Regions from separate parts of the Burkholderia sp. BC1 genome, predicted to be linked through region 2. Evidence: predicted binding sites of a transcription regulator. Region 2 holds the regulator's gene; the other holds the start of a gene.

Region 1 (5,209 bases), on a different contig from region 2:
TCGGCATCTCGATCAACAACGGTTCGGCGAACGGCGGCACGTCGTCGCTGAACAACATGCAGCTGAAGAACGTCGCGGCCGTGATGGTGACCGCGACGCTGCCGCCGTTCGCGCGGCCGGGCGAGGCGCTCGACGTGACCGTGTCGTCGCTCGGCAACGCGAAGAGCCTGCGCGGCGGCACGCTGCTGCTCACGCCGCTGAAGGGCGCGGACGGGCAGGTGTACGCGCTCGCGCAGGGCAACATGGCGGTCGGCGGCGCCGGCGCGAGCGCGAACGGCAGCCGTGTGCAGGTGAACCAGCTCGCGGCCGGGCGCATCGTCGGCGGCGCGATCGTCGAGCGCTCGGTGCCGAACGCGCTCGCGCAGATGAACGGGATGCTGCAGCTGCAGCTCAACGACATGGACTACGGCACCGCGCAGCGCATCGTCGCGGCCGTCAATTCGAGCTTCGGTCCGGGCGTCGCGACCGCGCTCGACGGGCGGACGATCCAGCTCGCCGCGCCGGCCGATCCCGCGCAGCAGGTCGCGTTCATGGCGCGGCTGCAGAACCTCGACGTGAGCCCCGACAAGGCGGCCGCGAAGGTGATCCTGAACGCGCGCACGGGCTCGATCGTGATGAACCAGATGGTCACGCTGCAAAGCTGCGCGGTCGCGCACGGCAACCTGTCGGTGGTCGTCAACACGCAGCCGGTCGTGTCGCAGCCGGGGCCGTTCTCGAACGGGCAGACGGTCGTCGCGCAGCAGTCGCAGATCCAGCTCAAGCAGGACAACGGCGCGCTGAAGATGGTGACGGCCGGCGCGAATCTCGCGGACGTCGTGAAGGCGCTGAACACGCTCGGCGCGACGCCGGCCGACCTGATGTCGATCCTGCAGGCGATGAAGGCGGCCGGTGCGCTGCGCGCGGATCTGGAGATCATCTAAATGGCGAATTTCCCCGGTGCCACCGACCTCACGCAGCGCTTCGCACTCGACGTGCAGGGCTTCGACGCGCTGCGCGCGCAGGCGAAGCAGTCGCCGCAGGGCGGCGCGAAGGCGGTCGCAGGCCAGTTCGACGCGATGTTCACGCAGATGATGCTGAAGAGCATGCGCGATGCGACGCCCGAAGGCGGGCTGTTCGACTCGCATACGTCGAAGATGTACACGTCGATGCTCGACCAGCAGCTCGCGCAGCAGATGTCGTCGCGCGGCATCGGCGTCGCCGACGCGCTGATGAAGCAGCTGATGCGCAACGCCGGGCAGGGCGCGGGCGCCGGCGCGGCGGCCGATCTCGGCGGCGGCTTCGGCGCGGCCGGCAACGAAGGCAGCCTCGCCGCGATGAGCGCGATGGCGAACGCCTATGCGAACGCGGCCGCGAACAACGGCGGCCTGTCGCGCGCGCGCGGCTATTCGGCCGGCAGCGCGCTGACGCCGCCGGTGAAGGGCGCGACCGGTGCGCCGGACGCGGACGCGTTCGTCGACCGGCTCGCCGGCCCCGCACAGGCGGCGAGCGCGGCGACCGGCATTCCGGCGCGCTTCATCGTCGGCCAGGCGGCGCTCGAATCGGGCTGGGGCAAGCGCGAGATCCGCGCGGCCGACGGCTCGACCAGCTACAACGTATTCGGCATCAAGGCGACACGCGGCTGGACCGGCCGCACGGTATCGGCGCTGACGACCGAATACGTGAACGGCACGCCGCGGCGCGTCGTCGCGAAGTTCCGCGCGTACGATTCGTACGAGCATGCGATGACCGACTACGCGAACCTGCTGAAGAACAATCCGCGCTATGCGGGCGTGCTGAGCGCGAGCCGCAGCGTCGAGGGTTTTGCGCAGGGGATGCAGAAGGCCGGCTATGCGACGGACCCGAACTACGCGAAAAAGCTGATCTCGATCATGCAGCAGATCGGCTGACGAATCGCTGACGCTTTGGCCCCCGACGGACCGCGCCCGGCACCCCGCCGCGCGCGGTTTCAACGTTTGCGCAAAAAAATTCGGCAAATCGATCTAAACTTTCGGTCAGCACTGCCGCTAAGTGTGAGAGACCTGCGTCCGGGCCCCGTATTCTGGCCCGGTTTTATCGCGCACCGGTTATGCGTGCGCCCATGACAAGAAAGACCGGCTAGCCATGAATATCGAAACGTCGACGGACCCGAGCCTGGACTCGGGCCACTCCGGCCCCGACTACGCCCGCCGCAATCCGCTGGAAATCGGCGTCCAGTTGCGCAATCTCGTGAACCGCGGCGATTTCCTGACCGTCGAGTATCCGGGCGGCCAGCTCGTCACGCGCCTGCTGGAAGTCGATGTCGGCGCACGCACGTTCACGTTCGACTGGGGCGCACTGTCCGAACAGAACGCGAGCATTCTCGGCGCGGCGCACTGCGCGTTCTCGGCCGCGCCCGAAGGCGTGCGCGTCGAATTCACGACCGGCACGCCGCGCGAGACGCGCTACGAGGGGCTGCCGGCGTTCGTCGCCGATTTCCCCGACGTGCTCGTCTGCATCCAGCGCCGCGAGTATTTCCGCGTCGACGCGCCGGTCGTCGATCCGTTCCTGTGCCGCGGCGCGCTGCCGGACGGCGAGCGCTTCCAGTTCGAGGTGCACAACCTGTCGCTCGGCGGCGTCGGGCTGCGCACGGCCGACGAACGCGTCGAGGCGCTCGCGCTCGGCACGGTGCTGCCGGACGTCGAGCTCGAGCTGACCGGGCACGGCAAGCTGTCGCTCGACCTGCAGCTCGTGTCGCAGCGCGCGACGCAGCTGCCGAACGGCGCGCGCCGCTATCAGCTCGGCTTTCGCTTCCTGTCGCTGCCGGGCAGCGCCGAAAACACGCTGCAGCGGCTGATCACGCAGCTCGAGATGAAGCGCCGCTCGCTCGCTCGCGCGTGACGCGCCGCGCCGCGACGGCGCGCGGCAGGCTCGCCGGCGTCGCTTCGGGCAGCGCCGGCGCCCGATGCGCGACATGCGCGTCGGGCGGCCATTTTTCCCTCAATTTTTTCGATCCGCGGCCGTTATACCGGGAGTCACGCAACCCGGCGGCCGCAGCGCGGCCGGCTCATCAGGATCGCGCATGTCCAACACACTCATGAACCTCGGCGTCAGCGGCCTCAACGCCGCGCTCTGGGGCCTCACGACGACCGGTCAGAACATCAGCAACGCCGCGACGCCCGGCTATTCGGTGGAGCGGCCCGTCTACGCGGAAGCGAGCGGCCAGTACACGAGCAGCGGTTACCTGCCGCAGGGCGTGAACACCGTCACCGTGCAGCGGCAGTACAGCCAGTACCTGAGCGACCAGCTGAACACCGCGCAGACGCAAAGCGGCGCGCTGTCGACCTGGTATTCGCTCGTCGCGCAGCTGAACAACTACATCGGCAGCCCGACGGCCGGCATTTCGACCGCGATCACGAACTACTTCACGGGGCTGCAGAACGTCGCGAACAACGCGGCCGACCCGACGGTGCGGCAGACGGCGATAAGCAACGCGCAGACGCTCGCGGACCAGATCACGGCCGCCGGCCAGCAATACGACGCGCTGCGCCAGAGCGTGAACACGCAGCTCACGAGCACCGTATCGCAGATCAATACCTACACCGCGCAGATCGCGCAGCTGAACCAGCAGATCGCCGCCGCGAGCAGCCAGGGGCAGCCGCCGAACCAGCTGATGGACCAGCGCGACCTCGCGGTGTCGAACCTGTCGAGCCTCGCGGGCGTGCAGGTCGTGCGCAACAGCGACGGCTACAGCGTATTCCTCGCGGGCGGCCAGCCGCTCGTCGTCGCGGACAAGAGCTATCAGCTCGCGACCGTCACGTCGCCGTCCGACCCGAGCGAGCTGACCGTCGTGTCGCAGGGCATCGCCGGCGCAAATCCGCCGGGCCCGAACCAGTACCTGCCCGACACGTCGCTGTCCGGCGGCACGCTCGGCGGCCTGCTCGCGTTCCGCAGCCAGACGCTCGATCCGGCGCAGGCGAAGCTCGGCGCGATCGCCGCCAGCTTCGCCGCGCAGGTCAACGCGCAGAACGCGCTCGGCATCGATCTGTCGGGCAACGTCGGCAGCAACCTGTTCGCGGTCGGCGCGCCGACCGTCTATACCGACACGCGCAACCAGGGCGACGCGACGCTGTCGGTGTCGTTTTCGAACGCGTCGCAGCCGACCACCGGCGACTACACGCTGTCGTTCGACGGCACGCAGTACACGCTGACCGACCGCGCGACGGGTTCGGTGGTCGGCACGTCGAACACGATGCCCGGCTCGATCGGCGGGCTCGACTTCTCGGTGTCGTCGGGCACGATGCAGGCCGGCGACCAGTTCACCGTGCTGCCGACGCGCGGCGCGCTCGACGGCTTCCAGCTCGCGACCTCGAACGGTTCCGCGATCGCGGCCGCGTCGCCGGTCGTCACGTCGGCCGCGTCGACCAACGCGGGCACCGCGACCATCACGCAGGGGCCGGTGAGCGCCGGCTATCAGGTGCCGGCCACGACGCTGACCTACGACGCGGCGACGAAGTCGCTGTCGGGCTTCCCGGCCGGCACGACGGTGACGATCGCCGGCACGCCGCCGCAGACCGTGACGATCACGAGCTCGACGACGCCCGTGCCGTACGACCCGGCCGCCGGCGCGACGCTGACGATGTCGGGCACCGCACCGGGCGCGCTGAGCGGCGTGACGGTGTCGCTGTCCGGCGCGCCGGCCGACGGCGATACGTTCCGGATCGGCCCGTACGCGGGCGGCACGAACGACGGCACCAACGCGCTCGCGCTCTCGAAGCTCGTCACCGCGAAGTCGTTCGGCAACGGCACGGTCACGCTGACCGGTGCGTACGCCAGCTACGTGAACGACATCGGCAACGCGGCGAGCCAGCTCAAGTCGTCGAGCGCCGCGCAGACGGCGCTCGTCGGCCAGATCACGTCCGCGCAGCAGTCGGTGTCGGGCGTGAACCAGAACGAGGAAGCGGCGAACCTGATGCAGTACCAGCAGCTCTACCAGGCGAACGCGAAGGTGATCCAGACGGCGGCGACGCTGTTCCAGACCGTGCTCGGCCTGTTCAACTGATTCCGGGGATCGAAGCGATGCGGATTTCCACAGCCCAGTTCTACCAGCTGAACGTCGCGCAGATGAGCGACCAGCAGGCGCAGCTCGCGCAGCTGTATCAGCAGATTTCGAGCGGCGTGAGCCTGTCGACGGCCGCCGACAACCCGCTCGGCGCGGCGCAGGCCGTGCAGCTGTCGATGACGTCGGCGACGC
Region 2 (5,209 bases):
AGCGTCGACAGCTGCGCGCCGATGCGTGCGAGGTGCAGACGCGCGACCTTCTCGTCGAGATGCTTCGGCAGCACGTAGACCTTGTTCTCGTACTGGTCGCCGCGCGTGAACAGTTCGATCTGCGCAAGCGTCTGGTTCGCGAACGAGTTCGACATCACGAACGACGGGTGGCCGGTCGCGCAGCCGAGGTTCACGAGGCGGCCTTCGGCCAGCAGGATGATGCGCTTGCCGTCCGGGAAGATGATGTGGTCGACCTGCGGCTTGATGTTTTCCCACTGGTACTGGCGCGTCGACGCGACGTCGATTTCCGAATCGAAGTGGCCGATGTTGCAGACGATCGCGTTGTGGCGCATCGCCTTCATGTGATCGTGCGTGATCACGTGATAGTTGCCGGTCGCGGTCACGAAGATGTCGGCCTTGTCGGCCGCGTATTCCATCGTCACGACGCGGTAGCCTTCCATCGCCGCCTGCAGCGCGCAGATCGGATCGATCTCGGTGACCCACACGGTCGCGCCGAGGCCGCGCAGCGACTGCGCGCAGCCCTTGCCCACGTCGCCGTAGCCCGCGACCACCGCGACCTTGCCCGCGATCATCACGTCGGTCGCACGCTTGATGCCGTCGACGAGCGACTCGCGGCAGCCGTACAGGTTGTCGAACTTCGACTTCGTGACGGAGTCGTTCACGTTGAACGCCGGGAACGGCAGGCGGCCGTCCTTTTCCATCTGGTACAGGCGGTGCACGCCGGTCGTCGTTTCTTCGGTCACGCCCTTGATGTGCGCGAGGCGCTTCGAGTACCAGTTCGCGTCGATGTCGAGGTGGCGCGCGATCGACTTGTACAGCGCGACTTCTTCCTCGTTGGTCGGCTTCGCGATCACCGAGCGATCCTTCTCGGCCTTCGCGCCGAGGATCAGCAGCAGCGTCGCATCGCCGCCGTCGTCGAGGATCATGTTCGCGAATTCGCCGTTCGGCCATTCGAAGATGCGGTGCGAGAACTCCCAGTATTCGTCGAGCGATTCGCCCTTGAACGCGAACACCGGCGTGCCGGCTTCGACGATCGCGGCAGCCGCGTGGTCCTGCGTCGAGAAGATGTTGCACGAAGCCCAGCGCACGTCGGCGCCGAGCGCCTTCAGCGTCTCGATCAGCACGCCGGTCTGGATCGTCATGTGCAGCGAACCGGCGATGCGCGCGCCCTTCAGCGGCTGCTGCGCCTTGTATTCGTCGCGGATCTGCACGAGGCCCGGCATTTCGGTCTCGGCAATGTTCAGCTCCTTGCGGCCCCAGCCGGCAAGTGCCATGTCGGCGACGACGTAATCCTGGGAAGCTTTCGAATCGATAACGGCGCTCATCACGCCCTCCTTTCTAAAAAAGTTCTAGAAATTGATGACGTGAGCGCCGTTCAGGAGGCGGGCCGGCGCGAATGTCGCCGCACGGCTGCCTGGTGAAGCCTTCCGAGCCTGGCGGACGCAGAAGGTCCGTCGCAACGCTCCTCGGAAAACGGCTGCGATTGTAGCAAATCGCGACGGAAATTTCTTGTGTCGGCCGCGTCGATCGTCGTCGGCGCGGGCCCGCGGCGCGAAGCGCGCCCCTTTATCGAGATGCGCGCGGCGGTCCGTGTCGCGATGCTCGCGAACGGCGCGATGCGCCGCGCCGCCGCCCGCAGGCGCTTCAGCTTTCCGCGCCGACCCACGCCTGCTCGCGCAGCCGCGCGCGCAATCGCGCGACCGCCTGGCTGTGCAGCTGGCACACGCGCGATTCGCTGACCTCGAGCACGGCGCCGATCTCGCGCAGATTCAGTCCGCGCTCGTAGTAGAGCGACATCAGCAGCTTCTCGCGCTCGGGCAGCCGCTCGATCGCCTCGACGAGCGCACCGCGCAGATGCTCGTCGAGCAGCGCCGACAACGGATCGGCGTGATCGACGCGATAGCGGTCGAGGAACGGCTCGTCGTCGGCCGCGCGGTCGAAATCCTCGTAGTAGATGAGCTGGCTGCCGTGCAGGTCCTGCAGCATCGCCTGGTATTCGTCGAGCGGCATGTTCAGGTGCTGCGCGATCTCGGCCTCGCTCGCGGCGCGGCCGAGCCGCTGCTCGACCTGGTGCACCGCGAGTTCGACTTCACGCGAAGTCTTGCGCAGGCTGCGCGGCAGCCAGTCGTTGCTGCGCAGCTCGTCGAGCATCGCGCCGCGGATCCGCTGCGTCGCGTACGTCTCGAACTGCGCGCCCTGGTCTTCCTTGTAGCGGCCGGCCGCATCCATCAGCCCGATCATGCCGGCCTGGATCAGGTCGTCGAGATCGACGCTCGCCGGCATCTTCGCGACGAGCTGCAGCCCGAGACGGCGCACGAGCGGCGCGTACTGCGCGAGCACGTCGGCCTGCGAGATCTTTCCCTGAGCGTTGTACATCATGGCTCTCTCCTTCCGGTGACGCTCATGCGGCGTGCGCCGCGCCCGTCCGGTACGACGGCTGCCCGCCGCGCAGCTCGCGCGCGGCACCCGTGCCCGCACGCGGGCGCATCGGCCAGTACAGCAGGTCGGCCGCGATCTTTCGGTAGTCGCGCGCGGCGGGCGACGACGGAAACGCGTCGACCGTACAGCGCGTCAGCGCACGCGCGTGCTCGACGAGCGGATCGGCGCTCACGCAACCGGCATCGGCGATCGACACGGTCAGGTAGCGGCTCGCGACGCCCGCGAGGTTGTCGAACGCGGTCTTCGCATCGGCATGGCTGCCGACGTGGTTCACGAGCACGCGGAATTGCGCGGTCGCGTGCGCGAAATGCAGCCGCTTCATGCACGCGTACGCTTCGGTGATCGCGTGCGCGGCCACGCGCGTGACGATCAGCACGTCGTGCGCTTCGCGCGCGAGCGTCGAGAGCGTGCCGTCGGCGCCGAGCTGCGCGTCGATCAGCACGATGTCGGCCGGGCCGTCGACGAAGGCGCTCAGCTGCGCATCGCCGTAGCCGGCACGCGCGGCCTGCGCGCTCGCGCACAGCCAGAAACCGGCCGCGACGCGCGTGCGCTCGCCGTCTCGCAGCCATGCGCCGGCGAGCGTCGCGGCGGCCGAATGCACGTCCGCGCGCTCGTCGACGACGAGCACGTCCTTGCCGAGCGCCGCGAGCGCGGCGGCGACGTTCACGACGGTCGACGTGCAGCCGACGCCGGTCGGCCCGCCCGTCACCGCGACGATGCGCGACCCGCGCCCGGCCAGCAGGCGCCGCAGTCCTTCGGCCTGGTCGATCGTTCGTTTATCCAAATCGCACCTCGTGCAGATCGGCGGCCGCACGGGCGGTCAGCGCGGACAGCAGCAGCGGCATGTCGTCGTCCTGCGGGACGAACGGCGAGCCGTCGCGCGGCACGCAGAACGCGCTCTTCAGCAGGAAGCGCGTAGTCGCGACGTACAGGTTTTCCGGCACCTTCTGGCCGGTCGACACGTAGTGCACGGGCAGCTTGTAGCGGATCACGGTGTCGAGCGCGCCGCCGAGATGCGTCGCCTCGTCGAGCTTCGTCAGGATGCAGCCGGCGAGGTCAGGCCCGGCCAGGTCAGGCCCGGCCAGGTCCGGCCCGGCGAGATCGGCGCGGTCGCCGGCGCTGCGATAGGCCTGCACGACTTCGTTGAGCGTGTCGCCGTGGCTCGTCGCGTTGAGCAGCAGCAGCCGCTGCACCGGCGTGCTCGCGCCGTGCAGCATCGCGATCTGGTCGGACACCGCGCGGTCGCGCTGGCTCATCCCGATCGTGTCGATCAGTACGATGTGCTTGTTGCGCAGCTCGGACAGCGCGAGCGACAGATCGCCGGCGTCCTTCACGGCGTGGACCGGCACGCCGAGGATCTTGCCGAAGATGCGCAGCTGCTCGTGGCCGCCGATCCGGTAGCTGTCGGTCGTCAGCAGCGCGACCTTGCTCGCGCCGAAGCGCATCACGCAGCGTGCCGCGAGCTTGGCGGTCGTGGTCGTCTTGCCGACGCCGGTCGGCCCCATCAGCGCGAACACGCCGCCGCGCTCCATCAGTGCGTCCTCGCTGCCGAGCACCGGCAGGTTCGCGGCGAGCACCGACTGCGCCCATTCGAGCGCCGCGTCGAACGTCTGCGCACCGTCGCCGGCCGGCAGATGATCGACGAGCATCCGCACGAGCTGCGCGGAAAAACCGGCGGCGAACAGATGCTTCGACAATGCGCCGTGCACCGGGCTGCGGCGCTGGCGGTCGTGCCACATCAGGTTGTCGAACTGCGCTTCCATCATTCCGCGCAGCGCGCCGAGCTCGTGCATCACCGTGTCGTTGACGATGCGCTCGACGCCGGACTTCACCGCGTCGGCGACGGCCGCCGCCGTATCGGCGGACAGCCGCGCGCGGTCGGCCGCTTTTGCGGCAGCCGCGTCGGTCGTGCGCGCGGCGGCCGGCGCGCGCCGTTCCGCTTCGCGTGCGACGTCGCGCATCCAGTCGGGCGACGTCGCGGGCGCCGCGTCCTGCGGCGCGTGTGCGGCGCCGGCCGACGCGGCGGGCGCGGCTTGCGTACGGGCGCGCAGCGCATCGCGCTGCTGCGTCAGGCGTTTGGCGTGCTCGACGAGCCATGCGGCCGGCTCGCCCGACGCGGCGGGCGGCGCCGCATGTGCCGGCGCCGGCACGGCGGCATTCGCGCGCACCGCGTCCGGCTCGTCCGCGGCCGGCGCGGCAGGGCCGGCGGCCGCCTGCGTCGTCTCGGCGCTCGCGCCGAACACCGACGAGAACACGTCCGGCAGCCCGTGTTCGTCCGTCGCATACGGATTCGCGACCGCGCGGGCGGGCGCGGCGGGCCGCGCGACGATACCGGGCACGGCGGCCGCGGGCACGGCGGCGGGCAGCGCCGATTCGGGCAGGCGCGCTCGCACGGCAGCGGCGGCCGGCGGTGCGACCGCGGCCAGTTCGGCGTCGGCGAGTGCGACGATTTCGACGCTGCCGTCATCGAGCGCGCGGTTCGACAGCACGACGGCGTCGGCGCCCAGCGCCTCGCGCACCAGACGAAGCGCGTCGCGGCTCGTCGCGCCGGTGAATTTGCGAATGTTCAAGCGGAACCCCCGATGACGTTAACAACCTTGATCGTGCGTGTATCCGGCACTTCGGCATACGACAGCACTTTCAATTGCGGCAGGCTGCGGCGCAGGAAGCGCGCGAGCATCGCGCGCAACGCGTGCTGCACGAGCAGCACGGGCGGCAGCCCGAGATTCTGTTGACGCAGCATCGCTTG

The links. The regulator FliA, encoded in region 2, starts transcription of late flagellar genes. The targets are predictions, from matches to a motif close to CTAAAGTTTNNNNNNNNNNNGCCGNTA.
Region 1: flgK (flagellar hook-associated protein FlgK) is a predicted target of FliA. The motif match lies at 2,955-2,981, and genes of this name have one in related genera.

What each region holds. Positions count from the first base shown of each region.
Region 1 is NZ_JBQYLP010000001.1:75,670-80,878, reverse strand. It holds gene ACSHSS_RS00400 (flagellar basal body P-ring protein FlgI) at 1-920, shown strand, start outside; gene flgJ (flagellar assembly peptidoglycan hydrolase FlgJ) at 921-1,886, shown strand; gene ACSHSS_RS00390 (flagellar brake protein) at 2,101-2,856, shown strand; gene flgK (flagellar hook-associated protein FlgK) at 3,038-5,017, shown strand; gene flgL (flagellar hook-associated protein FlgL) at 5,035-5,209, shown strand, end outside.
Region 2 is NZ_JBQYLP010000029.1:51,801-57,009, forward strand. It holds gene ahcY (adenosylhomocysteinase) at 1-1,349, opposite strand, end outside; S-adenosyl-L-homocysteine riboswitch at 1,381-1,495, opposite strand; gene ACSHSS_RS16335 (RNA polymerase sigma factor FliA) at 1,666-2,400, opposite strand; gene ACSHSS_RS16340 (MinD/ParA family ATP-binding protein) at 2,423-3,244, opposite strand; gene flhF (flagellar biosynthesis protein FlhF) at 3,237-5,030, opposite strand; gene flhA (flagellar biosynthesis protein FlhA) at 5,027-5,209, opposite strand, start outside.